Regions from separate parts of the Psychrobacter sp. APC 3279 genome, predicted to be linked through region 1. Evidence: riboswitches for the same ligand, from Rfam matches in the RefSeq annotation. Region 1 holds a riboswitch; the other holds the start of a gene.

Region 1 (16,938 bases):
TAGAACTGCATGGATTGCCCAAGCATGCGCTGATGAAAACGCCAGCGCATCTGCATGGGAAACACACCTTGCAAGGTCTGGAAGTGGATAAACGATGACAAGGCAATCCACAACGGGCTAACTATCATGACAGCGAGCATGATGAGCAACATGTCGCCTTTTTCTACCCATAAGTTTTGCGGTGTATAAACGCCCAACCAATCGACGATATTACCTATCCAAGCAAACAGCATGGCCTCGTAGATACCGATACCAGCGGACAAAATCATAAAGATTAGTAGCCAGCCGCGTAGGCCATTGGTACATGCCCACAAAAACTTCAGCATACCATCGCGAGGTGATGGCAATGGCATGGGTGTGTCTGGAAAGGCAGGTAGGCGGTTTTCAAAAAAGCGAAATAAAGCATTCATAGGCAGTAATAAAACATCAATAGCAGTACGTCAAGATGAACGAGAGGACTCGTTATCTAGAATCTTTACTTTTGTGATTGGGATTAGGTGCTATTTTAGCAAAATTACTAATCATACCTGCATGCTAATTGTAATTTGCTTAAGAATAGCTATGTTTTGAAAGCTTCAGTTATAACCATAATAAATAGATTGCTGTAGAAAATATATTTTGTTACATTCTACATCCAAACTTATTCACGGTTTAAATATTGCTTTTATAAGTATGATTTTATTGCAAAAATCAGCTGATTAGCAGGTATTTTATTTAATGGTTTCTATAAATATACGAACAGTAATAACTCAACATTGAAGTTCAAAAGGTAGCAGTGAATGATGTATTTAATAATAGCGGTGCTATGTAGCGTCGCTGTCTCAGTGCTTTTAAAAATATTGCGCCAGAAAAATATAGATATTCGTCAGACCATCGTAGCAGGCTATCCTGTGGCTTTTTTACTGACCTGGGTATTACTAAAACCTGATATCGGGACCATTCATGCGCTTGATAGCGCTTGGGGCATCATCATCGCGCTTGGAGTACTATTGCCTGCCGTATTTATCATTTTGGGACGAGCCATTGAGGCGGTGGGGATGGTAGCAACCGACGCGTCTCAGCGCTTATCACTTATTATTCCTATCGTAGCGGCTTTCTTGCTATTCGGTGAGGTGCTGACTGGTACACGTATACTTGGATTGGCGTTAGGATTTTTGGCATTAGGTGCGCTTGTCTATCGGCCACAGCATAACGATATTACTCGGCAAGCAAAGCATACGCCACTATGGTTATTCGGGGTATGGGCAGGCTACGGCATTATTGATATTTTGTTCAAACAAGTTGCCAAACAAGGGGCGGCCTTTCCGTTGACTTTATTGGTTAGCTTCGGGGTAGCAGGTGTATTGCTTCTAATCTATTTACTTGTCACACGGGTACGTTGGCAAAAACAAGCACTTATGTCAGGCTTGCTGCTCGGTGCATTAAACATGGGCAATATCTACGCCTATGTACGGGCACACCAAGTGCTGCATGATTCGCCTAGTATTGTTTTTACTGGTATGAATGTCGGTGTTATTGCCGTAGCGACATTGATTGGCGTCGGTGTGTTTAAAGAGCAGCTGAACCGTATCAATATAATAGGATTAGTATTGGCAGTCTGCTGTGTAGGGGTGCTATTTTTGGCGTAATGCACACTGTCCAAAAGTATTGGTTTCATGATTTTTTGGCTATATTGTCACGTATCCTATATAGGCATACAAATCATCCTATGATAAGGTTATCTACAAATAACACGGCTTGTATGGAATAAAAAAGCTTAGTTTATGATATTTAACTTAACCAATAAAAATAGGATGCAGGCTCAATGGAATACGATAAGCAATTACAGCGTATAAAAAATGGTTCAGGTTTTATTGCTGCTCTTGATCAGAGTGGTGGCAGTACACCGAAAGCGTTAGAGACTTATGGTGTCAGCAGTGATGCTTATGATAATGATGAAGCCATGTTTGATTTGGTTCATGAAATGCGTGCTCGTATCATGACGTGTGACTGTTTTGATAGTGAGCGTGTACTTGGTGCAATCTTGTTTGAAGACACCATGGAGCGCGAAGTCAACGGTAAGTCGACGGCTAATTACCTATGGGAAGATAAAAATATCGTACCATTTTTAAAGGTAGATAAAGGACTGGCTGAGCAAATGAGCGGCGTACAAGTTATGAAGCCGATTCCGAATCTAGATTTATTATTAGATAAAGCAAAGAACTATCCTGTATTTGGTACTAAAATGCGCTCAGTCATCTATGAGCCAAACGTCGATGGTATCGAGCTTATGGTACAGCAGCAGTTTGATGTGGCTAAGCAAATTATTTCAAAAGGTCTGATGCCTATCGTCGAGCCAGAGGTAAATATTGAAAGCACTCAAAAGCATGAGTGCGAGTTACTGTTGAAGACAGATATCCTGCGCAATCTGGAACGCTTGAATGACGAACATCAAGTGATGCTCAAGCTAACATTGCCAGAAGAGGCTAGGTTTTATCAGGAGCTGATTGACCATCCTAAAGTGCTAAAAGTTGTGGCGTTATCTGGTGGCTATAGTCGTAGCGATGCTTGTGCCAAGCTCAAACAAAACCCAGGTATGATTGCGAGCTTCTCGCGTGCCTTTACCGAAGGTTTGAGTAAGCAACAAAGCGACAGCGAGTTTGCTGAAACCATTAATGCCTCAATTGAAGAGATCTATGAAGCGTCGAAAGTGTAAACGTAGTAAATAAAAACTCGTACATAAATCATGAGTAAATAAGCCAAAAAAAGCCCTACTAGATAAGTGTGCAAATGCTTAAATAGTAGGGCTTTTCTTATTTCAAAAGTATCGGTTATTGACCCTACACCTCTTTATATAGCTGACGTCCTTCGTTGTTATATTTTTTAGTCATCTCCGCCATGCCTTGGCGAATTTCCTCAGCAGTGGCTTCACCAACTTGTCCGACGAGCTCTGTATCTACCTCTTTGATTAGGTGACCAGCATCGGTTAAGTCGCCTGTTTGCGGCGTTACTTTTTGGTTAGCGGCATCTTTATCCAGCCCTGCTGCATATTCACGCACGTTTTGAGTGATTTTCATTGAACAAAACTTAGGGCCGCACATAGAGCAGAAGTGTGCCGATTTGTGTGCGTCTTTTGGCAACGTCTCATCATGATATTCGCGTGCAGTATCAGGATCGAGCGCTAGATTGAACTGATCATCCCAGCGGAATTCAAAACGTGCTTTAGATAGCGCATTGTCACGTGCCTGCGCTCCTGGATGACCTTTAGCAAGGTCAGCAGCGTGCGCAGCGATTTTATAAGTAATAATGCCGTCTTTGACGTCTTTTTTGTTTGGTAGGCCTAAGTGTTCTTTTGGCGTGACATAGCACAGCATCGCTGTACCAAACCATCCAATCATGGCAGCTCCGATGGCGCTAGTGATGTGGTCATAGCCTGGGGCGATATCTGTGGTTAATGGCCCTAAAGTATAGAAAGGCGCGTCAGCACATAGCTCAAGCTGCAAGTCCATGTTTTCTTTGATCCGGTTCATCGCCACGTGTCCAGGGCCTTCGATCATCACCTGTACATCATGCTCCCATGCGACTTTGGTCAATTCACCAAGCGTACGTAGTTCACCGAACTGCGCTTCATCATTGGCATCTTGCAAGCAACCAGGACGTAGGCCATCACCTAGACTAAATGCTACATCGTACTGTTTCATAATCTCGCAGATGTCTTCGAAATGCGTGTATAAAAAGCTTTCTTTGTGATGGGCAAGACACCACTGCGCCATGATAGAGCCGCCGCGTGAGACGATACCTGTCAGACGTTTTGCGGTAAGCGGTACATAGCGTAATAGTACGCCGGCGTGAATAGTAAAGTAATCTACGCCTTGCTCTGCTTGCTCGATCAACGTATCACGGAATATCTCCCACGTAAGGTCTTCAGCGACGCCATCGACTTTTTCTAGTGCTTGATAAATCGGTACCGTACCAATCGGTACAGGAGAGTTACGGATTAGCCATTCACGTGTTTCATGAATATGATTGCCCGTTGATAGATCCATAATGGTATCCGCCCCCCAACGCGTGGCCCACGTCATTTTGGACACTTCTTCATCGATAGACGAACCCAGCGCTGAGTTACCGATATTGGCATTGATTTTCACCAAGAAATTGCGCCCGATGATCATCGGCTCAGATTCAGGGTGGTTGATGTTGTTTGGGATAATAGCGCGTCCAGCCGCTACTTCATCACGGACAAATTCAGGAGTAATGATTTGAGGCGTATTGGCACCGAAGCTCTCGCCATCGTGTTGACGCATATCGGTCAGTTCATGCTGCTTTTGCGTTTCGCGTATGGCGATATATTCCATCTCAGGCGTGATGATGCCACGGCGCGCGTAGTACATTTGCGTGACGTTCTGTCCTGCTTTGGCGCGACGCGGTTTATCAATATGAGCAAATCTAAGATTGGCAGTGCTGATATCGCGGGCACGTGCTTGTCCGTATGAGCTGGATAGGCCGCTTAACTGCTCTGTATCATTGCGTTCTGCGATCCAGTTCTCACGCAGTTTTGGCAATCCACGTGTGAGGTCGATATCGACATTAGGGTCGGTATATACACCTGAGGTGTCATACACATAAAACGGCGGATTATGCTCACCATCTTTATCTCCAGTACCGCCAACAGGTGTATCAGCCAAGCTGATTTCACGCATCGGTACTTGGATGTCAGGTCTTGAGCCTTCGATATAGACTTTTCGTGAGGCAGGTAAGATACGGTGCAAGTCGCGCGCATCTTCTTCGAAACGGGCATCACTTGCGGCACGGTGAGCAGGGGTTTTTAGCGCATCTGCTTTTTTATCTGCTTTGACGTTGGTCGTGTCAGCAGCATTTGAAGCAAGCGTTGAGTTGTCGGCTGGGTTATGCGTTTGGGCTTTCGGTGCAATTGAGGTGGTGTCTGCAGTAGTCATATGCTGTCCTAGCGTGTTGGTTTTTGAATAAAATCAACACCGCCAGTATCTGCGGGGGTAGGCATCCATCATTTAGACAAATTTATATTATGAACCCACAACTTCGACCAAAAAATATCGTCGCGCATGGTGGTCATCAAATATTGGGCGCAGCTTTATATCCTCTCTTCTTATCTGGCTATGCATCACGCATATTAAGACAGTAGTGACGATAAAAATGTATTTCTACGCGCCCTTTGTCATAAATAACAAAGTGCTTAAGACTTCCCTGCGTCGGTACTAACCGCATCAGGTTCGGCGGGTGATCTCTCAGCGAATGTATCAAGGCGACTACTTTAATAAAGCAAGTTTAATAAAGTGAGCCAAAAATACACCGCACCCCGAGTCTGTCAGTGTTGTAAATCAGCCTTCATACTAACAAAATTCTGTACCAACGGCTAATAGTATTTGGATACAAATATTCTGCGTCAAACACACGGTTCAATATTTTCGTGAATAATTTTTCTGAGTGTTAATAGATGAGGATGCTTAGTATTATTAGGCTGTAGGCAAATCACTGTTGGACTGTAGATAAATTATTCAAATATTATGTAAAGCGAATGAAGGATTCTAGAAGTTGTCATTAAACTGTCATAAAGATTTGGCAAGATAACACGCATATCACAAACAATGCTTTTTTATACCGTTGTTAAACTTCAGGAGTCCTACATGCGTTATTCGTTATTAGCAGTGGCCGTCAGTTGTACATTAATGCTTACGGCGTGTAATAAGTCAACAGATACGACGGAGCCAACTGCTGATACTAGCAGTAGCGCTGTGACAACAGCTGAAACAACCTCTCAGACAGCATCTTCTGCTACGTCAGATTTTAAATCTGCTGAAAATATCGCTATGAATATCACAGGTGCAGGTGCGTCGTTCCCGCAGCCTATCTATGCGAAATGGTCATATGACTACAATGCTGCGACCGGCGGCCAAGTCAACTATCAGTCGATTGGTTCATCTGGTGGTATCAAACAAATCCAGTCAAAAACAGTAGATTTTGGTGCTTCTGATGCACCGATGACGCCTGAAGAGTTAGACGAAGCAGGTTTGATTCAGTTCCCAACAGTCATCGGTGGTGTTGTCCCAATCGTCAATATCGACGGTGTGGAGCCTGGTGCACTGAAGCTAGACGGCACAACGCTGGCTGATATCTATTTGGGTAAAATCAGTAACTGGAATGACCCTGCGATTAAGGCGATGAACCCAGATTTGACCTTGCCAGATGCCGCAATCACAACAGTATTCCGCTCAGACGGTTCAGGTACGACGTTTAACTTCACTGACTATCTTGCCAAGGTTTCACCAGACTGGAAAGACACTGTTGGCGTTGATAAAACCGTCAAATGGCCGACTTCTGCTACTGGTGCAGGTGGTAAAGGTAACGAAGGCGTTTCAAGCTACGTAAACCGCATGAAAAACTCTATCGGCTATGTTGAGTATGCTTACGCTAAGCAAAATAAGATGTCACATACTGCGCTGAAAAACGCAGCTGGTAACATCGTACAGCCATCTGCTGAGACGTTTGCTGCAGCAGGTGATATCGACTGGTCACAACAAGAAGGCTTTTATAAAGTCATCACCAACTCTGAAACTGACCAAGCATGGCCTATCGCTGCTGCGACCTTTATCTTGGTACATAAGCAACCAGAAAATCCTCAGCAAGTCGCTGGCGTGTTGAACTTCTTTGACTGGGCTTATACCCAAGGTGATGACAGCGCCATGGAACTAGACTACGTACCATTCTCTGACACGGCAGTGGCCTTGTTCAAAGAGAAGTGGAACGAAGTAAAAGGTAGCGATGGACAGCCTGTCTACAAGCCAGCTCAGTAATTTGTTTCTGCTAAATACTATTTAGCAACTGACAAGTTATCCTCTCGAATAACTATTCTCCGGTAGTTGTTTGAGAGGTTTTAACACAGCAAATTTGATGAATACATCTCGATAAATATGCTTACTCATACCGTTTAAGTTTGTTGTGTTAAGACCTGATATACATCTTTTAATATTTCGATTCATCCCATTCAATGCTGAGACACTTATGACAGACTTAAGGTCCCAACTGGCTAAACAAAAACGTTACGACGCTTTATTTGTCAACTCTACCAAAGCGTTTGCCATACTCGTCCTCCTATCTTTAGGGGGCATTTTGGTGTCTCTAATTGTTGGAGCATGGCCGAGTATTCAAGAGTTTGGTTTGGGATTTTATACCAGCAATAACTGGGATACAGTCGCCAATGAATACGGGGCATTAGCGCCTATTTACGGTACCTTAGTCACGTCATTTATCGCTATTGTTATCGCGGTTCCAGTCAGTTTCGGTATTGCGATATTTTTAACCGAGATGTGCCCTAAGTTCCTCAAAAAACCACTTGGTATTGCCATTGAGTTGTTGGCTGGTATCCCATCTATTATTTATGGCATGTGGGGACTGTTCGTATTTGCGCCATTCTTTGGTGATCACATTCAGCCATGGTTCATTGAGCACGTCGGGCCTTTGCCTATTGTCGGTAAACTGTTTGCAGGTGCGCCTATGGGACTGGGTATGTTTACCGCCTCCCTAGTACTTGCCATTATGATCATACCGTTCATCGCTGCCACCATGCGTGATGTTTTCTCTGTCGTACCAGACTTACTGAAAGAGTCAGCATATGGCATGGGTGCGACGACTTGGGAAGTCATGTTCAAAATTATCCTGCCTTATACCAAAGCTGGTGTCGTTGGTGGTGTAATTTTGGGTCTTGGTCGAGCATTGGGTGAGACGATGGCAGTTACTTTCTTGATTGGTAATGCGTTTAATATCAGTCCAAGCCTATTTACTTCGGGTGTGACGATTACCTCGGCCTTGGCCAATGAGTTTGCTGAAGCGTCTAGTGAGCTACATCTTGCGTCTCTACTACATCTAGGCTTAATCTTATTTGTCATCACCTTCATTGTGCTGTCTTTAGCAAAACTGATGCTCATGCGCATGGATCACAAAGCAGGTAACCGATAAGTCTGTTACCGATTTATTGAACCTTGATAGATATTGATAAAAGATATGGGAAATAAATATTATGCCTGCTAACAATGCGATCAATGCACCACTACCTACTCAGCCAAACGGCGCTACCCGCTACAATCAAAGCCTTTATAACAAGCGTCGTTTGACCAACAAGTTAGGTCTAGGTTTTGCCATGTCAGCGATGGTTTTTGGCTTATTTTGGTTGTCATGGATTTTGGTGACTTTGTTTGTTGAAGGCTTCCAAGGCATGGTGCAGCTACCAATCTTTACTGCTGATACGCCGCCGCCGATGAGTGCAGGCGGCTTACGCAATGCTATCGTTGGTTCGGTCATGTTGGCGTTTTCAGGCTTGTTTATCGGTGCCCCTATTGGTCTTATGACAGGTATTTACTTATCTGAGTTTTCTAAAGGCAGTATGCTGGGCAAAGTCACTCGCTTTTTGAATGATATTCTATTATCAGCGCCATCGATTGTCATCGGTCTATTTATCTATGCACTGATGGTAAAAGGTCAAAGTTTCTCTGGTTGGGCAGGCGCGTTGGCATTGGCATTGATTGTTATTCCAGTGGTCGTACGTACGACAGAAAACATGCTGAACTTGGTACCTAATAGCCTACGCGAAGCGGCCTATGCGCTAGGGACTCCTAAATGGAAACTGGTCACTCAGGTCACTGTGAAAGCTGCGCGCGCGGGACTGACCACAGGTGTGCTATTGGCTTTTGCTCGAATCACTGGTGAGACAGCACCGTTACTATTTACCGCACTTAACAATCAATACTTCAGTACAGATATGGGTCAGCCTATTGCTAACTTACCCAATACCATTTACCAGTTTGCGATGAGTCCTTATGACAACTGGCATACATTGGCTTGGGCGGCAGCATTGCTTATCACTGCGTCTGTCCTAGTGTTGAATATTTTGGCAAGATTTATCGGTGGTAGAGGTCAACCCAAATAAGGGTTGAGAGCAGACCAGACCGTAGTACGCTACACGCTAAGCATTTACTTAAACTTATATGAAATTAATTGAGCTAGGTTGAAATATTATGAATGATGTCCTAAGCAACGTCCGTACGAACACGACTGCTGACAACTTTAATACGGCAACAGGCAGCCTATTAAATAGACCCATGTCTACTAGCGCCCAAGCTCAGCAACCAAACACTGCTGATTTTAATAAACAAACGATTCAAGATATTCCTAAGAATATGCCTGCTGCAAAAATGGAAGTTCGAGATCTAAACTTCTATTACGATGATTTTCAGGCATTAAAAAACATCAATATCGATATCGCTGATAAAAAAGTGACCGCTTTTATTGGTCCTTCAGGTTGTGGTAAGTCTACGCTACTGCGTACCTTCAACCGCATGTACGATCTATATCCAGGTATGCGCGCAGAGGGCAATATCAATTTAGATGGCAAAAACATCTTGGGTAAAGATATCGATGTGAACTTACTGCGTGCACAAGTTGGCATGGTCTTTCAGAAGCCAACGCCGTTCCCAATGTCAATCTATGACAATGTCGCCTTTGGCGTACGACTGTATGAAAAATTAAGCAAAGACGAGCTAGATCATCGTGTCGAGTGGGCACTGAAAAAATCAGCGCTATGGCCAGAAGTTAAAGACAAGCTAAAAGCATCAGGACTGTCGTTATCAGGTGGTCAGCAGCAGCGTCTATGTATCGCACGTAGTGTCGCGACTAAGCCTGAAGTGCTGTTGCTTGATGAACCGACATCAGCCCTGGATCCTATTTCGACGGGTGCTATCGAAGATTTGATCGAAGATCTGAAAAACGACTACACCATCGCTATCGTCACTCACAATATGCAGCAAGCAGCACGCGTATCTGATTATACGGTCTATATGTATCTAGGCGATATGATTGAGATGGGTGAGACCGATCAGATATTTACCAAACCTGCCCAGACCGCGACCGAAGACTATATTACAGGTCGTTATGGCTAACATTGATTGAGATTGGAATCGGTACAAGCAGACAACGCTGATTAGCATGTTATAAGCCGACTTTCTAACTTCACAAGCACACCGCGCTATTAAAATATAGATTCTAGGGAATACCTCTTATGCAAAGTGATAAGCATATCTCCAAAAGTTTTGACCAAGATCTTGATGAAGCCATCCGCTTGTTCTTATATATGGGTGACAGTGCTGCGAACCAAGTAGCCAAAGCCATTCACGCGCTCATCGACAAAGATGAGTCACTGGCGCAAGAAGTCATCGATATGGACTTCGATATCAATCGAATGGAAGTAGAGCTTGATGAGCATATCCTGCTATTAGTGGCAAAACGCCAGCCTGCAGCCGGAGATTTGCGTTTGGTCATGTCTATCAGTAAAGGCGTGGTCGATTTAGAACGTATCGGCGATGAAGCGGTAAAAATTGCGCGAATGGCCAGCAAGATAGCTGCCCAAGGCAAATCCTCTTACGGTTATGCTGAAGTACAGCATTTGAGTAATCAAGTACGGGTGATGCTTAACAATTCGCTAGAAGCGTTTAGCCAATCAAATGCTGAATTGGCGTTTGAAGTCATGCGTAACGACAGTGTGGTCAATAGTGAATACCAAACGGCCATTCGAGCACTGATGACTTATATTATGGAAGACTCTAGACAAGTCTCAAAAGTCATCAATATCATGTGGATTTTACGTTCGCTTGAGCGTATTGGCGATCATGCTCAAAACGTTGCCGAACTTGTCATCAACTATATCAGTGGCCAAGACGTGCGTCACTCTGACTACTCAATGGTCGAAAAAGCAGTACAAGAGGCCAATGATCGCTTAGCCGCTCGTCAAGTAAGCACATTGCCAGCCAGTGAGCTTGAAACGTCAGATAGTGATGAAGGCTGATAAGAAGGATTATAATTTTTACCTTACAATAAAAAACGCGCTATAGTAAGCGCGTTTTTTTATGGCTATTAAACCAAAATTATCAAATCAAAACGATTAACTTTCAGGCGTCCAACCTTGCGCGCGTTCGTAGTCTTCATTATCTAAAAACTTATCACGCTGCTCGGTCAAGAATTTTTTGGCAGCAGGGTCCATCATGCTTAGATGATTCTCATTAATGAGCATAGTTTGATGCTCAAGCCATTCTTTCCACGCCTTTTCAGATACGGTCTCTTGCAACTCTTGACCTTTTTTATTAGGGAAGGGTGGATGCGGCATCTTTGGTAAATCTTGTTTATATTTACGACAAAACACAGTATTTGCTTGAGGGTTAAAAGTCTCAGTCATAAGGCATTCCTTATTCATTATATTAAGTGGTTAAATCAAATATCATATGAGTCTATGATAACGGTCTTGGTAGATTTAGCAAAGGGTACTAATGTATATCTTCAAGCCTCTATCCATTTGTTAAAAGTCTTTGGTAGTTGGTACATGACAATTACTATCTACGTTTGACCTTTTTATTTAGGTTTTCAAAGCTAGTGATATTTTGATAATGACATTGGCTAAACCGGTAAAGGTCATAGGACAAATAAAAACACCCGCATAGATAGCGGGTGTTAAATTTATATTAGCAGGTTAGCTTTTATTCAAAAGTACTGATTAGGCAAAAGCTTTTAAGCGAGCACGTCCATTGACCACTGCTTGCTTGACTTGGTTTGGCGCAGTGCCACCTAAATGGTCACGAGCTGCTAATGAGCCTTCTAGCGTTAGATAGTCGAAGACATCTTCACCGATGGCATCGCTAAATTGCTGTAGCTGTGCCAATGACAAATCACTTAGATCAACACCTTCTTTGATGCCCAAAGCAACAGCATTACCAACGACTTCATGCGCGTCACGGAATGCCACGCCTTGACGTACTAGGTAATCTGCCAAGTCAGTCGCAGTTGCATAGCCTTTCATCGTAGCGGCACGCATGCTTTCTTTGTTTGGTGTGATGTTTGGTAGCATATCAGCAAATGCTAATAATGAACCTGTCAACGTATCGACACAATCAAATAAAGGTTCTTTGTCTTCTTGATTGTCTTTGTTGTAGGCGAGCGGCTGGCTCTTCATTAGGCTAAGCAAAGTCATCAACTGACCAAAGACACGTGCCGCTTTGCCGCGTACCAACTCAGGTACGTCAGGATTTTTCTTTTGCGGCATGATCGATGAGCCCGTACAGAAGCGATCTGGTATCTGCACGAAATTAAATTGTGCTGACATCCAAAGAATAATCTCTTCGCTCATGCGTGACATATGCATCATCAGGATCGATGCTGCTGAAGTGAACTCAATCGCAAAGTCGCGGTCTGAAACAGCATCAAGTGAGTTTTGGCAAATACCTTCAAAACCTAGCAATTCAGCAGTGATGGTACGATCGATTGGGAAAGTTGTACCAGCAAGCGCTGCACTACCAAGTGGCATCTGGTTGATACGGCGGCGTGCATCGACAAGACGCTCAGTATCGCGATACAACATCTCAAACCATGCCATCACGTGATGCCCAAAGCTAACAGGCTGTGCTGTTTGCAAATGAGTAAAGCCTGGCATGATAGTATCAGTATGTTGCTCAGCCAAATCAAGTAAACCACTTTGCAAACGTACTAATAACTCAATGATATTATCAGTCTCTTCGCGCAACCATAGGCGAATGTCTGTGGCTACCTGATCATTACGGCTACGTCCAGTATGTAGCTTTTTACCAACGGCACCTATGATGTCAGTCAAACGTGACTCGACGTTCATATGCACGTCTTCAAGGGCGATCGACCAGTTAAACTCACCCGCTTCAATCTCACGCAATACTTGCTGCAGGCCATCGATAATGGTGGCAACTTCATCAGCAGTTAAAATGTTACATTCTTTTAGCATCGTTGCATGCGCAATCGAGCCTTGAATATCGTGACGAGCAAAGCGTTGGTCAAAGCCTACAGAGGCAGTAAAGGCGGCAACGAAGCTATCTGTCGCTTCACTGAAGCGCCCGCCCCACATTTGTTGGCCTTGGCTACTAGCAGGCGCAGTCTGCGTTGTGGTACTTGTTGTAGGAACATCTGTGCTAAAATCAGAGTCAGATGAACTTTTACTTGATTCAGGATTACTAGGTTTTGAAGAATTGGCGTTCATATCGGTACAAGACAAGTCAAAAGAATAAGAACTCGAGTATAGCAAATGATGAGGTTGCCTTACTAGCTACACGCTTAGAGTTTTTTATTCCTAAACTCATGGAAATCATGAGGCCTTGGCAGTGGCTGACATATATCTTTTTTTGGTCATTGTTTTTGACGGTGATTGAGCGCCATGGTCTATCAGGCTGGTCTGATTTTATTATCAAGCTTTTTTCTCGCGTGATACAAAATGCACTGACGGTTATTCCCGCACTATATTTGGTCGATTATTTGCGTCCTGTCTTCAAAAACGCGAGCATTCCTAGTGTGAGTGTGCGTATTGTCATGCTCATGATGTTTTCCGCCACGGTCTCTATGGTGTTGGTGGTTTTGGTCATGATCAATCTAGGGTGGATGGAGTACAACCGTCAAGCTTTTGTTATTAATTTGATGTTCAATACAGTACTTACTGGCGGTTTTACCGCTGTGTTCTTATTGTATTTTTTGCGTAGCCATCGTGAACTGAATGCGCTCAAGGTATCTTTTGAGTATAAGTTGACCGCGCAAAATGATTTGATTAAAGCTCGTACCGCCCCGCATTTTTTCTTCAACACGATCAACACACTTATATCACTAATTGAATCAAACCCGCCAAAAGCTGCTGACTTATTACAACATGTCTCTGCATTATTCCGCGCTAGTTTTAGTGGTACACGCGAGATTAGCTTTGAAGAAGAAGTTGATCTTTGTGAGCATTATTTGGCAATCGAATCTAGTCGTTTAGCAGACAAGCTCGAAGTCAATTGGAAGTTACCTGAAGAAGATATCATGTATGACATGGTTATCACTGCGCTGACGCTACAAAGCGTGCTAGAAAAAATACTGCTCAATGTGGTAGAGATGACCACAGAAACTATATGCATCAATATCGAAGTCACGTGGGAACAACATCGAGTCAAAATTATGATTGATGTTGCACTTCCCAAAAAGACATTGATCATCAACCACGACTTGCGCCAACATATGAATTTCTATATTCAAGCTGATCGTTTGCGCGCCCATTTTGGACAAAGTGCTGATATCCAAAGCTCGGTAGCCAGTACTCAAATTATCACTATCATCGACTATCCTTTACAAGACGTGGGTTTATAACCTGCTGTTATTTATTAATTTCCTCTCTTTTTCAATGCTTAAAAACCTATGTGGCATACTTATTGCATCACCATGTATAGGTATCATATTCCGTGTTTGATATTTGTGTTTGATAAATAATGATTACGAATCAGTAATATCATAACTGCCGTGAAACACAATTACACCATATAAAATCTACCGATAGCAGGAGTATATTGTCCGCTATAAAAACTGGTAGTTTTTGTCAGAATTTTATTAAATAATTTAGACTTTAGATTCTACGTGATTGATAATGAGTGCTAATATAGCTGTAATGCTATTGAAACAAATATTAAGTATGTCCTTGGATGGGAGTTTGCATGCGTATCGTAGTTTGTGATGATGAGCCCTTAGCGCGTGAGCGCTTGGTGAGAATTGTACAAGAGTCAGGCCATGAGGTAGTTGCTCAGGCCACAACAGGTGCAGAAGCCATCGTCGCTGTAAAAACCCAGCAGCCAGATATCATATTATTAGATATCCGAATGCCTGAGATGGACGGAGTGCGCTGTGCTCAAGAGCTTGCCAAACTTGAGCATCCACCAGCGATTATATTTGTGACGGCATACGACCATTATGCGATCGCAGCGTTAAAAGCCAATGCAATTGGCTACTTGTTGAAACCTGCAAACAAAGATGAGCTACTAGAGGCATTAAACAAAGCAAAGAACCTAAATGCTGCTCAACTAAATGAAATTCGCAAGCTTGAAGACCCGACAGCACGTCCGATACGTGAACATATCGCTGCTCGTACGCATCGCGGTGTTGAACTGATTAAGCTAAAAGATATCTACTATTTTGCAGCAGATCAAAAATACGTCAAAGTGCGTCACAAAGATGGCATGGTATTGATTGATGAAACGCTAAAAGAGTTAGAGCAAGAGTTTGATGATCGTCTGTTCCGAGTACATCGCAATGCCATCATCAACCTTAGTTATTTGGACTTTTTAGAAACTTTGGATGCAGGCCAGTATCAGATACGATTTAAAGGTATTGATGAGACGCTAGCGGTCAGTCGTCGCCACTTACCTGCCCTACGTGATAAAATCCAAAGCATGTAATAGGCTGTCCTGATAGCGACCAATCATTCCATATCATCAAACCCTTATTTATGCTTAAATAGGGGTATTTTTTTGCGTCAGCATCTACTATTAATCATTTGAGTCGCCTATGCTTTGGCAAATCTGCCCTATCGAGTAATATCGATATTATTCAGTACAAAGGTGAACAGTACTGATATAGGGACTAAAGCCATTATAGTATTAGTATCGAACTTATTGAGGTCCTTTATGAGCAATCCGCAGCAACCTGTTTTGACTACTTTAAATATCGCTACACGTCAAAGTCCTTTAGCCTTGTGGCAGGCTGAGCATATTCGTGATCGTTTATTGGCGCTGTATCCTAATCTGACGATTAACTTACTAAAAATTGTCACTAAGGGTGACAAGATTTTGGATACACCTTTGGCCAAAATCGGTGGCAAAGGATTGTTTGTAAAAGAGCTTGAGCAAGCGCTGTATGATAAGCAAGCCGATATTGCAGTGCACTCGCTAAAAGATGTACCCATGCAGCTTCCCGAAGGCCTCACATTAGGCGTCTACTGTAAACGCGCATCACCAACAGATGCCTTTGTCTCAAACACTTATAATAGTATTGATGAGCTACCGCAAGGTGCAGTCGTTGGAACATCAAGTTTACGTCGTCAATGCCAGATCAAAGCCTATCGTCCTGACCTGCAAATAAAAACCTTGCGCGGCAATGTTGGCACTCGTTTGGGCAAGTTAGATGCTGGTGAATACGATGCCATTATTTTAGCGACCAGCGGCTTGCAACGTATTGAGCTAAACGCGAGAATACGCGGTGAGCTTGATATCGCAGCTTGCTTGCCTGCAGTTGGGCAAGGTGCCTTAGCAATTGAATGCCGTGAAGGCGATGAAGAAGTACTAAGATTACTTGCACCACTCAATGATGATAAAGCTCGTATTCGGCTTATCGCTGAGCGTGCTCTGAACCGTCATTTAGAGGGCGGCTGCCAAGTACCGATCGCCGCTTATGCAGTTCTGCAGACAGCTGGAGAAACCAGTGTTAATAATGACAACAATGGTGATAATGGCAATAACGACAGCGGGAATGTGCTGTGGCTACGCGGTCGAGTGGGTCAGGCCGATGGTAGCGAGTTGTTGAAAGCGGACAAACGAGCTACGTTGGTTGGGACACAAGCTGAGCAAGAAGCCCAAGCCAATCAATTAGGTATCGATGTCGCAGAAATGCTGCTTGCTGATGGCGCAGGCGCTATTTTGTCAGCCATTTATCAGCCTGAGTAGTACAAGTACAGTCGCTATAGGTTTGATCAACCGTAAGATAGGCTGATCTAAGCATCAGCCACTCTTGTATGCTTAAGCCTTTTTCATTCGCTTTTTGTCATGGTATATCGATGTCATCAATGCCAATTCAATCTACATACACCATTTCTCTTAAGAATTATGCTAATGAGAAGTCAAACGTAATGCCGCAAATTGTCATCAATACTCGCCCAGTAGAGCGAGCAGCACCGTTGACTCAGTATTTACAAGCGGCAGGATTGACAGTGATTGAGATGCCAATGTTGACACTACGACCACGTCCAACAACTGATCTAGATATTGCATTAATGCATCAGTGGCTGGCGGGGGGCTACAAAGCGCTTGTTATTGTCAGTCCAACTGCTGCCGCTTCAGGGCTAGCCGTTTG
Region 2 (16,938 bases), on a different contig from region 1:
AGCCACATTCTTTAGCCACTTGCTATCACGCTTGGCAAATATCACTAGCGTATCAGTACGCCATTTGTGCTGCTCAATAACTTTCATATCTACCGGACGCGGCATTCCTTCTACCAGCGCGATATCGATATTTAGTTGCTCAACCTCGCTCACCACCTCTTGCGTATTAGCAATATACATATCGACATTGGCATCGGGCAGCGCCTCATACAGCTTACCAAGCAAAGATGGCAGCACGTAATTACCAATAGTGGTACTAGCACCGATATGAATCTGCCCTGCTTGATACTGATGATAATGCTCAAGCGTCAGCGACTGCCCCAAGATAGCCTGTGCTTGTATATAAATAGGATGAGCATTAGGGTGTTGATTAAGCCTGCGACCGACACGCTCAAATAGCGGCATCTGTAGTCTAGACTCTAACTCTGTCAGCGCGCTGCTGACTGCTGATTGTGATAAGTGTAGCTCCTCACTGGCGCGACTGGTGCTACCTGTCTGATAAATGCTGACAAAAACAGCAAGCTGCTTAAGCGTAATCTTTGGCACTGTCTGCACTGATTTTTTCATGATATTGATATTGCCTTATGCCAGTTTTTGCGCTGTTTTATTCGTGACGTTTGTCTTTTTTGATGCTTATGCGCGGTATATCGACTTCTATCATAAACTTTAACCTAAAAAATCGATAATTTATATCTTATTAATCTGTTTTTATTGTAAATGTAGCGGGCATATACTGTCTATTCATAAGCTTATGCTTATCTTAATATAAGTAATAGGATGCCGCGTCATGCACACATTCGTCCAAGCAGTCAGCAACTCCGTTCATAACTACACCCCTAATCACCGTCACTTGGCGGGATTGGTAGTCGTTCTGATTGGTAGTGTGTTTTGCTTATGGTTGGACAGCAGTTTGGATATCTGGTCAAACGGACGTATCGTCGGCTTGTCGTCTTTGACGCTAGCGATATTGCTAGGCATGATATTAGGCAATACCATCTATCCCAAATTCACTGAACGTTTAAACGGCGGCGTTTGCTTTGCCAAAGGTCAGATATTGCGACTTGCGATTATGTTTTACGGGTTTAAGCTAACCATGACACAAGTTGCCAGCGTGGGTATGCCAGCGATTATGACTGATGCACTGGTACTGACATCAACCTTTTTGCTGACCTATTGGTTAGGTACTAGATGGTTAAAAGTCGATAAAGAAACGGTCATTTTGATTGGCTCAGGGGCAAGTATTTGCGGTGCTGCTGCCGTCATTGCTGCAGAGCCAGTCGTCAACGCGCAAGCTTATAAAGTCACTATCGCCGTGGCAACCGTAGTGGTTTTTGGCACTATCGCGATGCTGCTATATCCTTTTCTCTATCATCTTGGCTGGTTACAGCCTTGGCTGAGCGCCCAACAATATGGCATGTACACTGGCTCAACCGTCCATGAGGTGGCGCAAGTCGTGGTCGCGGGCAATGCAATCAATACTGAGATTGGTGATACCGCGGTCGTGACCAAGATGATACGCGTTATGATGCTCGCGCCTTTCCTGCTTGTGTTATCGTTTGCGCTAACCAAAGATCGTACTGTAGATAATACCGCTATGGAAGACGAGAGTAATAAGGGCGATGTAGCGTCCTTTATGACCCGCGTCAAACAAGTGAAAGTACCATGGTTCGCGTTTATCTTTATCGGTATTGTGTTGATACATACATGGGTGCCAATGTCTGAGAGTATCGTACGCAATATGGTGATGCTAGATGATGTACTACTGACGATGGCTATGTTTGCACTAGGTCTGACCACCCATCTAAGTGCGATCAAGCAAGCTGGCGTTAGACCGCTTATCTTGGGTGCTATTATGTTTGGTTGGTTGATACTGGGCGGTGGTCTGATTAATATCGGTATTAGCTTTATATAATAAGCTAAATGTTCACTCTTAACTGCTGATGTCATTGCACAATATAAAAGGCCTCCAACTATCTATAGTCGGAGGCCTTTTTGCATCTTTCATTTGGTCTAATATGGTTAGTTAAAACCTTTCAAATAAGACTTCTACTCGCTTAAGTACTCATATCTTAAATATTAAATCGCAGACGAAAAAAAACGAACCCGAAGGTTCGCTTTTTTACATCTATTCATCTATCTGTCTATAAAGACAAATTAGATAGCAACGATGTTATGTGCTTGTGGGCCTTTTTGGCCTTGAGTTACAGTGAACTCAACTTCTTGGCCTTCAGCCAAAGTTTTGAAACCTGAACCAGTGATTTCGCTGTAATGAGCAAAAACGTCTGCGCCAGTTTCTGGAGCGATGAAACCAAAGCCTTTAGCTTCGTTGAACCACTTAACTGTACCTTTTTGAACGTCTGACATAGTATAATCCTACTTTTAAATTTATTAATGGTCTAGTGACCGGTAACGCTTGCAAATAGCTACTGAACGATAAATATTAAAACGAAGGATTATAACTAATACTACGAGGTAATGATTTGGTGCAGAACTGCTCTTAAGCTTGGGCGTATTATAAGGGGTACATCCCAGTATCGCAAGTCTTATCTCATGTTTCGTGTAACCAGAGCCGTTTATTGACTGATTTTGGCGCAAATTGCAACGGATTTAGGCATTTGGTAAACGGAACAAATATATCGCTACCCCACTACAGACAGCGGCTACCGCCCATGCCATCCACATCATATCGGCAGGCAAACGATAAAATAACATAATTGTTGATGCTGCCATCATAACCGTCGCTAAACACTTGGCATAAAGCGGAACGGCATGATTCTCCTCCCAATCACGGACGAATTTACCAAAGTATTTATGATTAATCAGCCAAAAATGAAAGCGTCGAGAACTGCGTGCCCAGCAGCCTGCTGCTAGCAAGATAAAGGGCGCGGTGGGCATCACTGGCAACAATATACCGATAATACCTAAGATAAAAAACAGCCAACCAAGCGTCACAAAGGTCCAACGCAGCATTGGGCTGTTGGATTGATCTGTCTTGGGTCGGTAATAGAACGCTTTTTTATTATCGGTCATATAAGTTGTCGATCGTGTAAGTTGTCAGTTATGCCAAATGTCAGTTGTTTAAAGTAGCGCCTATTATATAAGCGGTGGCATAGAAGGCTAATCATGCAATATCGCCCGTCTGCGCACAAGACTATTTATATAAGGTTTTTGCTATTGATAGGTATGTTTGGTTAGTAATTGGGTAAGTACCAATGATAAATACTGCACTCATTTATTAACACGTCGATTGAAAGCGCTTATAAAAAGCCGTCACAAATGAGAACTGTTATAAAGAGCGGTTAACGAACATCAGTCATCACTTGCCATCGTCATTCCCGATACGCTTGCATCCCATCTTGTAAGTCGTCTATGATGACGCAGTAGCTATCGATAATAGCCATTCGCAGTACTGATTCATTAGCAGTACTGATCAAAAATAATGCAATACCAATCAATCTTGTCGGGGTGCTTTGATTTAACGCTGTACACACAGCCCACATCATCGCTGAGACACACCCGTGAACCTGAAGCAGTTAGCACTGACGTAGGAAACAAGCGTGACACGCCTTAATAGGTCTACAAATAAGAGCAGTCTATAGAGGATGTCCTGTTATGAACGCACCTCTAGTATTGAGACCTTACCTTTCTTATTTGGCCTTTCTTGTTTTACCTCAATAGTATCAGTCTGATTGTTTCCCATACTCAAAAAGGAAACAACAATGCAGCCGACCACCAAACTTACCCTCACTCTCGAATGGTTTTTGAACCCTGATCACCTGCCCTTTATCGCTGGTATGACCACGGGCGCATATGAGAAAGCAGGGCTTGATATCACCATTATCGAGCCAGATGACCATTATGATGGTTTTGCGGAATTACAGAACCAAAGTATCGATCTGCATGTCAATGAGCCTATCCATCTGTTTGAGCATTACGCGCCCAACCTGCGCGCGCTGGGCTGCTTTTTTGAGACCGATGGCGGCATATTGATGCAACGCGCTAGCATGGATAAATTAAAAGACAATCAACCTATCCGCATCTGCACCCCGGCCGCTGAGGAAAAAACCAATCGTATTGGCTTTGAGATATTAGCGCGCTATGCCAAAAAAAATGGCTTTAGTATTAGCCGTGATAATGTGACTTTTGTGCAAAAAGACTTTTATCATATAAAAAACCTGCAAGAAGACCCAGGCCTAGATGGTGCATGGCTATGCTTTTATAACTTTGAGGGCGTTGAAGCGACTCATGAAGGGTTGGACTTTGAATTTATCGATCAGCACCTGTCGCCCTATCCGAATTTTTCGGCGTTAGAGATTCTGACAACGGATGAGATCTATAGCGCGAAAAAAGACGCGATAGATGCCTTTATCCAAGTGACCAACCAAATGACAGAACTGTGCAAAAATGATTCAGAAATTGCTCACCATATGTATTACGACTATAGTAAAACCGAAGCCGATGTGCTGATGGATGCCATCATTGACAACACGCTAGGCAGACTGATTACACCGATCAAGCCTGATGCAGATAAATGGCAAGAACTGCGTGAGATGCTAGCCGAAATCGATATCGTAACCTTGACTGATGAGCAATATCAGTCGCTTTGGGCACTGTAAGCATTTTATAAGTTACAATATTTTGAATAATAAAAAACCGCCATCGTATTTGCTGTGGCAGTTTTTTATTTAGCTGTAATCGAATAGTGAGGTTAGCGCAGTAATACTTTTATAGTGAATTGACTATGCCTAGTTGCTTGGCTTCTTTTAGCCACATTGGGAACTCTTCTAGCATGTTTTCATACAAGGCTTCTTCGCTGATATCATCCAAATCATCGAGTTCAAAAAAGTCGCAATTATCAATCACGCGCCCTGTCATATCGTCTAGTTTTTTGAGGATGCCATAACCACGACCACCTAAGCCCACAAATTGCCAAAATATCGGCAGTTTCGCGGCTTCCGTCATGACTCTGGTGATACCGCGATTGTCATTCACCCCGCCATCACTGATAAATAGCACGTATACGGGCACATCCAAGCCGTCCTTTTGATAAAACTCCTTCACGGCTTTCATGACTTCTGCTTCATTGTTGATGCGCGGGCCAAGTGCCCATTTGCGCCAGCCACCATGAGCATTATTGATAAAACCGTCATAGTTGCTCAGTCCAATCTCGCCCAAATACTGCGGATCTCGGGCAAACGCCCAGCAGTCTAGTGCTTGGTCGTCATCGAAGCTCACTGCCAATGGCAATAAGCGGTTGACTACCTCTTGCACGCGGCCTTTTTTGTACTGTCTATTCATTGATCCTGAGGCATCTAACACCAGTGCTACTTTTGCGGTTAATTGCTGCAATTGGCGTTTCTCGAGTGATATCGTGGCTTTTTTGGCCAGATTGACCAGTTTTGGCGCTTTGTCTAGCATAACCTTTTCTAACGACGGTTTTGCTTGCACTGGCGTGGCGGTCGGCTCGAGTACTTGTGGGCTGCCCTCTTCTACGTCACCACCGAAATGCTGCACGATGGCGGCAAGTCCACCATTAAAGCCTTGCGCGACGTTAGATACTCGCCAAACGCCACCCTTACGATAGAGCTGCATCAACATACTGGCTTGCTGCTGTGCAAAGTCTGCTGCTTGATATTCTGCCTGTACCTTTTGCGATTGCTGCCAAATGCCAATCTCTAATGATTGAATTTGATTCAGCGGGGTGTCGGCTGATAACACAAAAAATAAGCTGTCTATATTCGCAGCCAGTTTGGATAAGTTAACTTCAAACTCGGCTTGGATGCTGCTAGAGGACGTTGGCTTCGACTCGTAATGTGTGAGCTTGATTTGCCCGCATGGAGAGGTTGGCTGATTATAAAACACCATGTAATCATCATTGATCAGTTTGCCCGCTGCGTCTAAGGCAAAGCAGCTGATATCCATCTCTATTGGGCTTTGACGAGTGAATTTAAGCGTGATTGGTGCGGTATCGCCAATAGCAAGATTGCTCAAAGGCGCGCGTTGTCCGACAGTGAGATGGTTCATGGTGTTCCTTTAATCTATTTGAGAGATTAGAAATTTAGCTCAAGTTGGATGCGTAATCATTTAGCCTATCAAAATACCTTTTTAGAATGCTTATAAATTCAGATACATCTATGTAGAAGTTCGGAAAAGCCTTTCTCAAGTTAGTTAAATTTGTGATTTCAACGAATAAGACTTGAATTTGATCTGTATAATTCAATTCTTCTTCTAATCTAATATAAAGGTCATTAACAGTTTTAGATGCCGCTTTAGGATAAGTTCTCACTACACTTTCTTTTTTAATGTAGTCAATAAATATAATTGCATAGTCGTTCTTGGAAGTTTCATTTAGCTTATAGCTTATATCGGAGGTCATGTTATTAAGGAGCGCTAGTAGTTCTGTTATTTTCAACTCTAGCATTATCTCTTTAAGCCTTATAGAGCCTCTAATCACTTCTTCTGCGTCATCTATAGTAAGGTGCTTACGACCACTTTCAAACTTCTCAAACCATGAAAATATATAAGAAGATTCCTTAAAAAAATTCTTCCAGTCTTTTTCGCCATCGCCCCCTTTGAAATCTACTCCCATATAGGTCCCTATAGTTTCTACCACAGTAGACCATGCATGCTGTGACTTCGTCCTAACTTGTAACTCAAATAATCTTTTGTACTCTACACCTTTATGGTTATTCGTTATTTCGAAAGTTATATGGTAGCTTCTATACCCATCTTCTTTAGGTTTTTTTATATAATTAAACTCTCTAACGAGAGAAATATTTTTACCTAAAATTTTACCTTCTTGCAATGACTTAACTACCTTTGCTAGCTCTTTTAAATCATTGACTACAAGTCTTACACCTACAATATCCTGCATTTTTGTAAGTCTCATACCTTTACTTTTGACTAATTTCTGTTTTATTGACACTAGCCTTTTTAGTCGTTGACCTATGTAGCAATTCTTAAGATTTAGACTTTTGACAATTCTTTCTAATAGTTTTGAAGCTATATCCAATGTATAAATGTTGTGAGATCGCCACTCTCTTATCACTTCATGAGCCTGCCTGTTATTAAAGTCTTCAGATATAAGCTTATATACGTTGTTGTAGTATGTGTTGGACTTCATTCGAAGGTACTCACTATCGGATATAAATCTTGTTGTATTTTAAAAATACTCAGAAGGCTGTATTTATCACTGATTTCGGAAAACGTTATTTACCGACTTCGTTTTAAATAACAAAGTCGTAGAAACATACAGTATGATGAATCATAACACACAGATGTTTATCAATAGCATATAGATGAAATCTGAAGTAAAGAACTAACCAGTAACCAATAAAAAACGCCATCACAATTGTGACAGCGTTTTTTATTACTGTAAGTACTTAAGCACCCATTACAATGCCTTCAACTCTTCCATCTGCGCCGTCATCGCCGTCAACTGCCCTTCTAGCTCAGCCAGTTTCGCCTTCTCAGCATCGACCACTTCTACAGGTGCTTTACTGACAAAGCCTTCATTACCAAGCTTACGCGCGATGCCTTCGGCTTGACCTTTCAACTTATCATATGACTTACCTAAGCGTGCCAGCTCAGCCGTAGGATCGATCAGACCTTTCATCGGTACGAGGACACGTAGCTGACCGACCATACTTGATGATGACAGTGGTACTTCATCACCTTCTTTGACAATCTCTAAGCTCTCGACCTTGGCAAGCGCTTTGAACTGGTTTTTGATACGTGACAGACGCGCATCTTCATCAGCAGAGATATTTTGTAGTAGCACTGGCAGACGTACCGCGTTGCCCAATTTCATCTCACCACGGATGTTACGGACGCTAGCGATCAGCTCCTGTAGCCACGCCATATCCGCCTCAACCTGCTCACTGATTTGGCTGGCATCGGTCTGTGGATAGTCAGCGACCACGATACTGTCGGTGTTTTTACGACCTAGTAATGGCGCGATGGTCTGCCAGATTTGCTCAGTCAGATACGGCATGATTGGATGAGTAAAGCGTAGCGCCGTCTCTAGCACGTGCAGCAGCACATAGCGGATTTGTGCTTTACGCTCATCAGACACTGAGTCATCATTTAGGCTAGCTTTGGCAAGCTCAACGTACCAATCACAGTACTCATTCCAGATGAACTCATAGATATCTTGGCTGACCATATCGAGACGATACTGAGCAAAATGCTGATGGATATCGGCAACGGTAGAGTTCAGACGACTCATGATCCATTTTTCTGGCAATTCCCATACGTCAGGATTCGCCGTTTGGTCGATAGGCTTAGCACTGCCTTCGCCATCGACACAGTTCATGAGTACAAAACGGCTGGCGTTCCAGATTTTATTACAGAAGTTACGATAGCCCTCAACACGCTTTAGATCAAAGTTGATATCGCGACCAGTACTGGCTAGTGAGGTAAAGGTAAAGCGCAGTGCATCCGTACCATACGCTGGGATGCCTTCTGGGAACTCTTTACGCGTTTGCTTCTCAATCTTGGCTGCGTCTTTTGGATTCATCATGTTGCTAGTGCGTTTTTCGACCAACGCTTCTAGCTCAATACCGTCGATTAGATCGATCGGATCTAAGACATTACCTTTTGATTTTGACATTTTTTGACCATTGCCATCACGTACCAGACCATGAACATACACGGTCTTAAATGGTACTTGCGGCGTGCCATCTTCGTTTTTCACGAAGTGCATGGTCATCATGATCATGCGCGCTACCCAAAAGAAAATAATGTCAAAACCTGTCACGAGAACGCTGGTTGGGTGAAAGGTGTCCATCACGCGTGGATCAGCGTTGACGTCTGCCCAGTCAAGCGTACTGAATGTCCATAGACCCGAGCTAAACCAAGTATCAAGCACGTCATTATCTTGGCGCAGTTTTACATCGTCGCTTAGGTTGTATTTAGTGCGTACTTCAGCTTCGTCACGGGCGACATATATTTCACCTGTCGCATCGTCATACCATGCAGGGATACGATGTCCCCACCACAACTGACGGCTGATGCACCAATCTTGTAGATCGGTCATCCACGCCATATACATGTTTTTGTACTGCGCAGGGACGAACTCAATGCTGCCGTCTTCTACTGCGTCAATCGCAGGCTTGGCAAGCTCTTTGACCGCGACATACCACTGATCGGTTAGCCACGGCTCAACGATCGTACCGCCACGCTCAGCACGCGGGGCTTTTAGTGCGTAGTCTTCGATATCTTCTAACCAGCCCTGCTCGCCTGCTTGCTCTACAAGGAACTTACGCGCAGCAAAACGCTCAAGTCCTGCATACTCGCTCGGTGTAGTCTCTAGCTCTGGCTCACGTGTTTGCAGATCAGGATAGACTTCCATCGCTGGTAGAATATTAGCACGCTCATCGAGAATATTAATCAATGGCAAGCTATGACGACGACCTAACTCATAATCGTTAAAATCATGCGCTGGGGTGATTTTGACACAACCCGTACCGAAGTCTTTTTCGACATAATCATCAGCGACGATAGGCACGACACGACCCGTGATTGGCAAGGTAATGGTTTTTCCGACCAAGTGTGCGTAGCGCTCATCGCTCGGATTGACGGCGACAGCGGTATCACCGAGTAATGTCTCAGGACGTGTGGTGGCGACGACCAGATAGTTTTTGCCATCTTGAGTAGTTAAGTCTGTATCTGTGAAATGATAGCGAAAATGCCACAAGCTACCTTTTTCGTCGTGGTTTTCTACTTCTAGGTCAGATAGCGCGGTTTGGAACTTAGGATCCCAGTTGACTAGACGCTTACCACGATAGATCAAACCATCGTCAAACAGACGAACGAACACTTCTTTTACTGCATTGGACAGACCATCATCCATGGTAAAGCGCTCACGCGACCAGTCAACCGAGCTACCCAAACGGCGAATCTGGCTAGTGATATTACCGCCCGACTCTTCTTTCCATTCCCATACTTTATCGATAAAGTCTGCACGCGTCATATCACGGCGCTTGATACCTTGCGCTTCCAGACGACGCTCAACAACCATTTGGGTTGCGATACCGGCATGATCCGTACCTGGTTGCCACAGCGTATTATCACCATCCATGCGGTGATAACGGGTGAGCGCATCCATAATAGCGTTGTTAAAACCGTGTCCCATGTGCAGCGAGCCTGTGACATTTGGCGGTGGCAGCGCGATAGAGAACGACTCGTCTTTGTCAAAAGTCGGCTGAAAATAACCGCTTTCTTCCCAGCCTTGATACATACCTGCTTCGACTTGTGCAGGGTTATAGGCGTTTTCTAATTGATTTAGTGCCGCTTGGATAGAGGCGGTTAGGTTGTGGTTACTCATAATGGCATTATCTTTTATTGATTGAATGTGATCAAAGTTAATTGAATTAAAGAGAATATAAAAATTAGGAAAATAATGAATAGAGTGATTTTAACGCAGATAGGCAGATTTTGTTAGATGGTAAGGCAATTTATAAAGACTGAAGGCGATTTATTACTCAAATTGTTAATCAATTAACAACAGCAATCAAAAGAATGGGAAATATAATAGAGATTACTTATGCAACAAAATCATTAGCCTATAACCAGCGAGCCAACCGTGTCCCAAGATACCGAGCATGACCATGATTCTCAGGCTAATCTATCAGACAGCGAGCGTCTGAGCGTGAACACCACCCCTCCTATGCCTAAAAATAATCATACGCTAGAAGCAAACAGCGATTCTTCTAAAAACATTGAGGTAGATAATGACGCAGACGACACTACAGACAGTCATGCAAACGAAACTTCAGATAGTGACGCAGACGAACCTATTAAAGCCACCGAAGACTTAGAAAATGACGACCTGCCAGAAGAAATTAGCGACGAAGACAAAGAAACCATTAAAAAGGTCGCCAGTGATGACAATCTAAGCCAAGCGAAAAGCTACGCCAGCATTTTAGTCGAGCAAGTTATCCACGCAAAAGAAACCTTTGAGCGTTCACTTGGCTCGTTATTTACCAGTGCCTTGACGGCTGGTCTAGAGATTGGCATCAGCTTTTTTATGATTTTATCAGCGTTTGCCCTACTTAATGACGTGATACCAAGTCGCTATGCCATGGTGCTGTCGTCACTGCTGTATCCGATCGGCTTTATTATCGTGGTGATTGGTCAGTCGTTATTATTTACGGAGCAGACTTCCCTCTTGAGCTTGCCTGTCTTAAATAAAATCGAGCCGCTACATAAACTCCTGCGGCTATGGGGTATCGTCATCGCTGGCAATATCGTTGGCGGCTGTATCTTTGCAGCATTAATGATTGGTTTAGGACTGCATATGCATCTGTTTACAGACCACGCTATCGACGTCTATGCCGAGCATATCCTAGGTTTTGAGTGGTGGGTTATCTTTGGCAGCGCTGTGCTGGCAGGCTGGATGATGGGCGTGGCTGCATGGCTGGTGACCTCTGCACGGGACACACTTAGCCGTATCGTACTGGTGACGCTTATCACTGGTAGCATTGGATTTTTAGGCTTGCATCATAGTATCGTGGGTAATATCGAGGTATTTTCAGCATTACTATATGGCAATACCGTCAGTCTCTGGCGCTACTTGGTATTTTTAGTCGTGGTATTGGTGGGTAATACGGTGGGCGGCGTGGTATTCGTCGCGGTACTCAAAAACCGTACGTTCTTGTTTGAAATTGAAAAAGTGAAAGAACAAGCCGCTGAGGCAAGAGCGAAAATGGACAGACGAAGATTTTAGACTTGAGCTAAACTGATTTGAGTTAAACTGATTTGAGTTAAACTGATTTGAGTTAAACTGATTTGAGTTAAACTGATTTGAGTTAAAACGAGCATTAAACGCAAAAGCCCATAACACGCTTCATTATACAAAGCGGGTTATGGGCTTAATTTATTGCACCATACACTGTTGATTTTTTTGCCAAGTATTGTCTCAACTGGCGCAACAGTGCGTTACTACGATTATCTTAAACCTCTTACATTCTACGTGCTGCCAATACACTGTTTTCTATCTCGGTTCTTTTGGCTTTATTGTGCTGGGCAGTAAATACTCTGACCATGATACCTGCGGTCAAGAACATGATTAGCGTATAAATGGCTGGCGTCATCGACATCTTATAGTTAGCCAATAGCGTCAGTGCCATAAACATTGAAAGCGTACTGTTTTGTAGGCCGACTTCCATAGTAATCGAGCGTCTTTGCGCAGGATTTAGACCGAACCATTTACTGGTGTAATAACCAAGCGCCATCGTCGATACGTTCAATATCAATGCCACAGGGCCAGTAGCGATTAACGCTTCAACGATGATGTCTCGTTGCACATAGCTTAAGAAAAGTACCAAGAAGCTCAAGAATATCACGCCAAAACGAGACACCATCACCTGTCCCTTATCTGCCGCGTTAGGCGCATAGCGTTTGATCAACATACCAATACTGACGGGTAAGATAGTCAGAGCAATTAGGCTGATCATGGTCTTGACCACTGGCAACTGAAACTCACTACCCGCACCCATGAAGTATACGAGCGAAAAACTAAGGACGATAGGAATAGTAAATACGGTAATGACACTGGCAATAGCGGTCATGGTGACCGAAAGTGCGACGTCACCTTTGGCTAAATAGGTAAATAGATTCGATGTCGTGCCACCAGGACACAGTACCAGCAACATAACCCCAACGGCATATTCTGGCGCGAGAGACATGGAGGTTGCCAAAGCAAAACCTACGAGCGGTAAGAATATTAGCTGATTGGTCAAGCCTATGGCGACTGCTTTAGGGTATTTGACGACTCTCTTAAAATCATTGGTAACTAAGGACAATCCCATTCCCATCATAATCAAAAAGATACTAATGGGAATGACTTTTGCATTTATAAACGTGACTAACTCAACACCTTCCATAACTACATCCTTGTAGATAGAGCCCTTACATGGGCAGGTTTATGACAACCTCGTCATGCTCAATCAGCCAATCCTGCTGATATCTTGGGTAAAAGCCACCGACGTTGTCAGCTCTTTATATGATACTTTTCCATACAGTCGTGTTTTTTAAACCGACAATTTTTGATAAAACTGGTTATTACGAACCGAGATAATAACGGAACGGTAAAATTCAGTATATCGTTGTAAAAGTGTATGGTTTTGATTTTTCTGACTACTCGTCAGTCAATTATAGGTTTTTACACTTGAAAATAACGTAGAAATGATTTAAGCGGGGATTTTATGATTTATAGCAGATGTAGGTTTAATATGGTCAATACTAATCACTGCCGTACCGTAGGCGATGGCTTCGACCATACTGCCTAATTGGTTGACATTGGTTACCTCAAGACGTAACCCGTAGATATGCGTGTAGCCTTTGGCTTTTGCCTCAGTCCGCATACGAACGATGGCTTCGCGGCGTGCACGATCTAGCAAAGTCTCATAGGTGGTTAAGTTTTTGCCAAAGACACTTAATACGCGAGCGATAATCATTTTGAAATAATCTTGAGCGATGACGACACTACCAAGTACCAGCTCGCCTTCACTACCCGCTGCTAACTTGGGACGGTATAGACGTTCGCTTGAGACAGTGATATCGCCCAATGCTTGCTCTGCTACTGTTAGCTGTGCCAAATGCTGACGCTCATGGCGTGACCCAAAGAACCAGCCAGCCGCGAATAAGAAGACAAACGGCCCATAGTTGATGAGCACTTGCGTGAGTGAGTCATTCATAGCACGTTTCTCATCATAAAAAGCATCGGTGCTTTTAGCATTATAGGATTTGGTATTGTAGTTTTTAGTATTGTAGGATTAACCAAAAGGGTTGAAACGCGGTAAATCATCGGGTGCGACTTGGGTCTGAGTACTCACATTTTGATTAGAATGGTTGTGACCGTCGCTTTGTGGGTTTTGATACTGCTGCTGTGATATCGGCGCAACCTTGACCGCTGTACCATAAACAAAAAGCTCTGACGCACCTTGGGCAATACTAGAAGTCGAAAAACGCAGACCGACCACCGCATCAGCACCGAGCGCCTCTGCTTTGACAATCATACGATCGATTGCTTCTTGACGTGACTCTTCTAATAGCTCGGTATAAGCCGTCAGCTCACCGCCAACGATGTTTTTTAACCCAGCAAACAGATCCTTACCTACGTGCTTTGAGCGTACCGTACTGCCGTACACTACATCTAGGCGTTCAGTGATTTGATAATTAGGTAAGTGCTCAAGATTAGAGAGTTGCACAGTCATAGGATGACCTTATCGGTGACTTATAAAATATATAGTAAATCAAAGCGCTGCGATACAGCATAGACAAAACAAGACAGAAACAGCACCGTTAGCAGCGCTGTTTCTTAGCATTACTAATCGTTGGTATGGAACAATAAGAACAGCTCAGTTAAATTGCCTTCGATGCTATTGGCCATCTGTACCATTTTGTCTTCGTCTTTACGCATCTCAGACAGCTCTGGATCTTCATCGTCGATACCGCTAAGTACGATCATTGGCAAGGTCAATACTGCGACATCTTCTGCCGTTTCTTGATCTTCAAACCAGTCGCTTGCTTCATCACCATACATGGCATCGACAAAACCGATTGACCAAGCAACGATGTCTGACTCGTCAGAGAAATCAACCGCCACTTCTTCGTTACCAGCATCTTCACCAAACGGTAATTCAATAGGCGTCTCGTTTTTTAGCTCAGCCATGATCGAATCGCGCCAGCGTTTGATGCCATCGATGACATTTTCTGGAATCTCACTTACATGACCTTCGAACAGGGCATCCATCCAGTTAGGCAATGGACGACCGATAACCGTCGCTGTCAAAAAACCATGCGCTGCGACACTATCTAGCACGAACTGGCTTTCTTGATTGTCCAAATAGTCCAGTAATTCATCAAAACTTAGTTGGTTACTCATAATTTGGTTTTCCTTAGCAGATAGATGTCATCAATCGCAGTGGGCGATCGGTTAAATGAAAGAGGACGAGTACTTAAGTAGAGACTAAAGGCTGCTTAATTAATCAAACTCAAGCAACCTCTATCAGGTAAGTATTATCGAGATGAACGGATTGCGAGCAACCCTAGAAAATTAGAAAAGTAGCAAATAGCAGGCAACCAATTTGATGGAATGAGTAATTTTAGTCACTAAAATAGTCACTGTCATTAAAGTAGCCACTAAAGCACTTTAGTCCACTGAAACGACTGATGCCGACAAATTAAAAATCGTCATCATCCCAATCATCGCCGTCTTCATCGAAGTTGTCTATGTCGTCTAGATCGTCTTTTAACTCTTTAGCCAAACGCTTTTCTTCTAGCAAATTATCGATTAGCCGACGTTTTTCAAGACTACTTAAACGTGTACGTACGCTCGTCTCAGCTTCTTCAACCATCTTTGCATCATCATCGTCGACAAAATCATCATCAAAATCGTCGTCAATATCAGCGTCACTCATGACAAACTCCTATCATTTTTAGGCAAGGGTATTAAGAATACATCAATATATATATGCCTTATAAAGTCTCTATTGAATGTTGTCAATCCTTTTTCGCAATATGGTACATTTCAACTCTACGATTAAGATAGTCCAGTAGGCTATATAACAGACAATTGTAATATAAATGACCAAATACAGTCGGCATTAAATGTGTCGCTCGTCCTCATCTTCAATCATCAGAACTGCATTGCGCACATCAGCCAAACGCTGAATCAATGAGTCGTTAGCCCCATCAAATATTGCACACTCACGCTCATAGACGGTAGTTGGACGCATGATGTTATGTACTTGTACGTGATTGCTGATTTGCTTGAGACCGGCATTTGGCAATAATATCAATAGCTGCTCTTTTTTGCCGATACTCTGGAGCAAGTGAGTCATTGGCTCTGACTGCGCATCATCACTCACGCCCGCTTTTGCTGGTAAGGCAAAACGTGATAGCTCAATATGCTTATCGTGGATAATTTTGTTGAGCATTAAATATAGCTTGGCAAGCATCACGCCTGCGAGCGCTACTTTTGCGTGGCTATTATCAGCCTTTAGTACCACACTTGCGCCATTATCTTCAAAGTGCGCTTCATTCATCGCACTCACACCCAACAGCAATGGCTGTCTTAGTAGCTCAGTCACGGCTTGATTGAGCAGCTGAGTGCAGAGTGCTAAATACGGAAGACGCTGCGCAGGTGCAAGGCGTTCAAGCATACTGAACTCATCATGGAATACGACTTGGACTTTGACGCTATCAACAGACCGTGTGGCAGACAGTTTAGACGTATGGCTGGCAGCTTGAGAAGCAACACCGTCTATATCCGCTACTGCGCTTTCGCTACCTTCACTCGCACTCGCTAGATTGTCAGTATCGCTACCTGCTTCTTGGTTTTGCTGAGTTCTAAGGTACTCGTTCACTTCATTATGTACATTAAATTTGCGCGCATTAGTCACTTCGTCATCTGTGACATTAGCCGTATTATCAGTCGCTACTTGACTGTCTGCTAAATGAGACGCTGATTGACCCGTTGACTGGCGCTCGAGTTCACGGTCGTAGCCGCGTTGATCGACTGGTCTATATTGGTCACGATACAGCTCTTGGATATCTCGACTCAATGCATTGATTTGCTCTTTGGTCGGACGAGCGAGGTAACCATAAATTAACCAAAGCAATAAATGTAGTAGCATGGTGCCGATGACAAACGGCCACTGCATGGCGATAATCTCGCCTTTGCTGACGTCTTTTAGGGTCAATGCCACGCTACCGATGACTGCATCGCCATTGGTGGCGATTTGACGAATGGTGTCACCTTGCTGCATCGGCGCATTGCCTACTGGCACCAAGATATCGTCGTTGTTGTCCTTAATCAGTATCCGTGTGACGTCTTGCTCGCTGGTATAGCGGTTGGCAATAACGCTTAAACTCACACGGTCTTTATTTTCTAAAGACAACCTTGCTTCATCAATCAGCTGGGCGACCATC

The links. A riboswitch is a leader RNA that binds a small molecule or an ion and turns the genes downstream of it on or off. The one in region 1 is predicted to bind thiamine pyrophosphate.
Region 2: linked by a shared signal. The riboswitch ahead of QL898_RS04445 (ABC transporter substrate-binding protein) and the one ahead of thiC (phosphomethylpyrimidine synthase ThiC) in region 1 are both predicted to bind thiamine pyrophosphate.

The regions. Positions count from the first base shown of each region.
Region 1 is NZ_JASDCR010000009.1:77,017-93,954, forward strand. It holds gene QL898_RS06395 (ABC transporter ATP-binding protein) at 1-410, opposite strand, end outside; gene QL898_RS06400 (EamA/RhaT family transporter) at 780-1,628, shown strand; gene QL898_RS06405 (fructose bisphosphate aldolase) at 1,805-2,695, shown strand; gene thiC (phosphomethylpyrimidine synthase ThiC) at 2,820-4,934, opposite strand; TPP riboswitch at 5,183-5,327, opposite strand; gene pstS (phosphate ABC transporter substrate-binding protein PstS) at 5,643-6,809, shown strand; gene pstC (phosphate ABC transporter permease subunit PstC) at 7,018-7,971, shown strand; gene pstA (phosphate ABC transporter permease PstA) at 8,033-8,938, shown strand; gene pstB (phosphate ABC transporter ATP-binding protein PstB) at 9,189-9,947, shown strand; gene phoU (phosphate signaling complex protein PhoU) at 10,067-10,849, shown strand; gene QL898_RS06440 (oxidative damage protection protein) at 10,946-11,236, opposite strand; gene argH (argininosuccinate lyase) at 11,552-12,925, opposite strand; gene QL898_RS06450 (histidine kinase) at 13,156-14,190, shown strand; gene QL898_RS06455 (LytTR family DNA-binding domain-containing protein) at 14,532-15,269, shown strand; gene hemC (hydroxymethylbilane synthase) at 15,498-16,532, shown strand; gene QL898_RS06465 (uroporphyrinogen-III synthase) at 16,643-16,938, shown strand, end outside.
Region 2 is NZ_JASDCR010000006.1:81,656-98,593, forward strand. It holds gene QL898_RS04420 (LysR substrate-binding domain-containing protein) at 1-567, opposite strand, end outside; gene QL898_RS04425 (YeiH family putative sulfate export transporter) at 788-1,912, shown strand; gene QL898_RS04430 (cold-shock protein) at 2,155-2,364, opposite strand; gene QL898_RS04435 (YbaN family protein) at 2,608-3,030, opposite strand; gene QL898_RS04440 (hypothetical protein) at 3,330-3,491, opposite strand; TPP riboswitch at 3,452-3,568, shown strand; gene QL898_RS04445 (ABC transporter substrate-binding protein) at 3,720-4,616, shown strand; gene QL898_RS04450 (VWA domain-containing protein) at 4,726-6,024, opposite strand; gene QL898_RS04455 (RelA/SpoT domain-containing protein) at 6,059-7,123, opposite strand; gene QL898_RS04460 (valine--tRNA ligase) at 7,394-10,327, opposite strand; gene QL898_RS04465 (formate/nitrite transporter family protein) at 10,586-11,728, shown strand; gene QL898_RS04470 (bile acid:sodium symporter family protein) at 11,964-12,887, opposite strand; gene QL898_RS04475 (heavy metal-binding domain-containing protein) at 13,194-13,700, opposite strand; gene QL898_RS04480 (YbjQ family protein) at 13,779-14,219, opposite strand; gene QL898_RS04485 (YecA family protein) at 14,333-14,890, opposite strand; gene QL898_RS04490 (PA3496 family putative envelope integrity protein) at 15,189-15,425, opposite strand; gene QL898_RS04495 (hypothetical protein) at 15,612-16,938, opposite strand, start outside.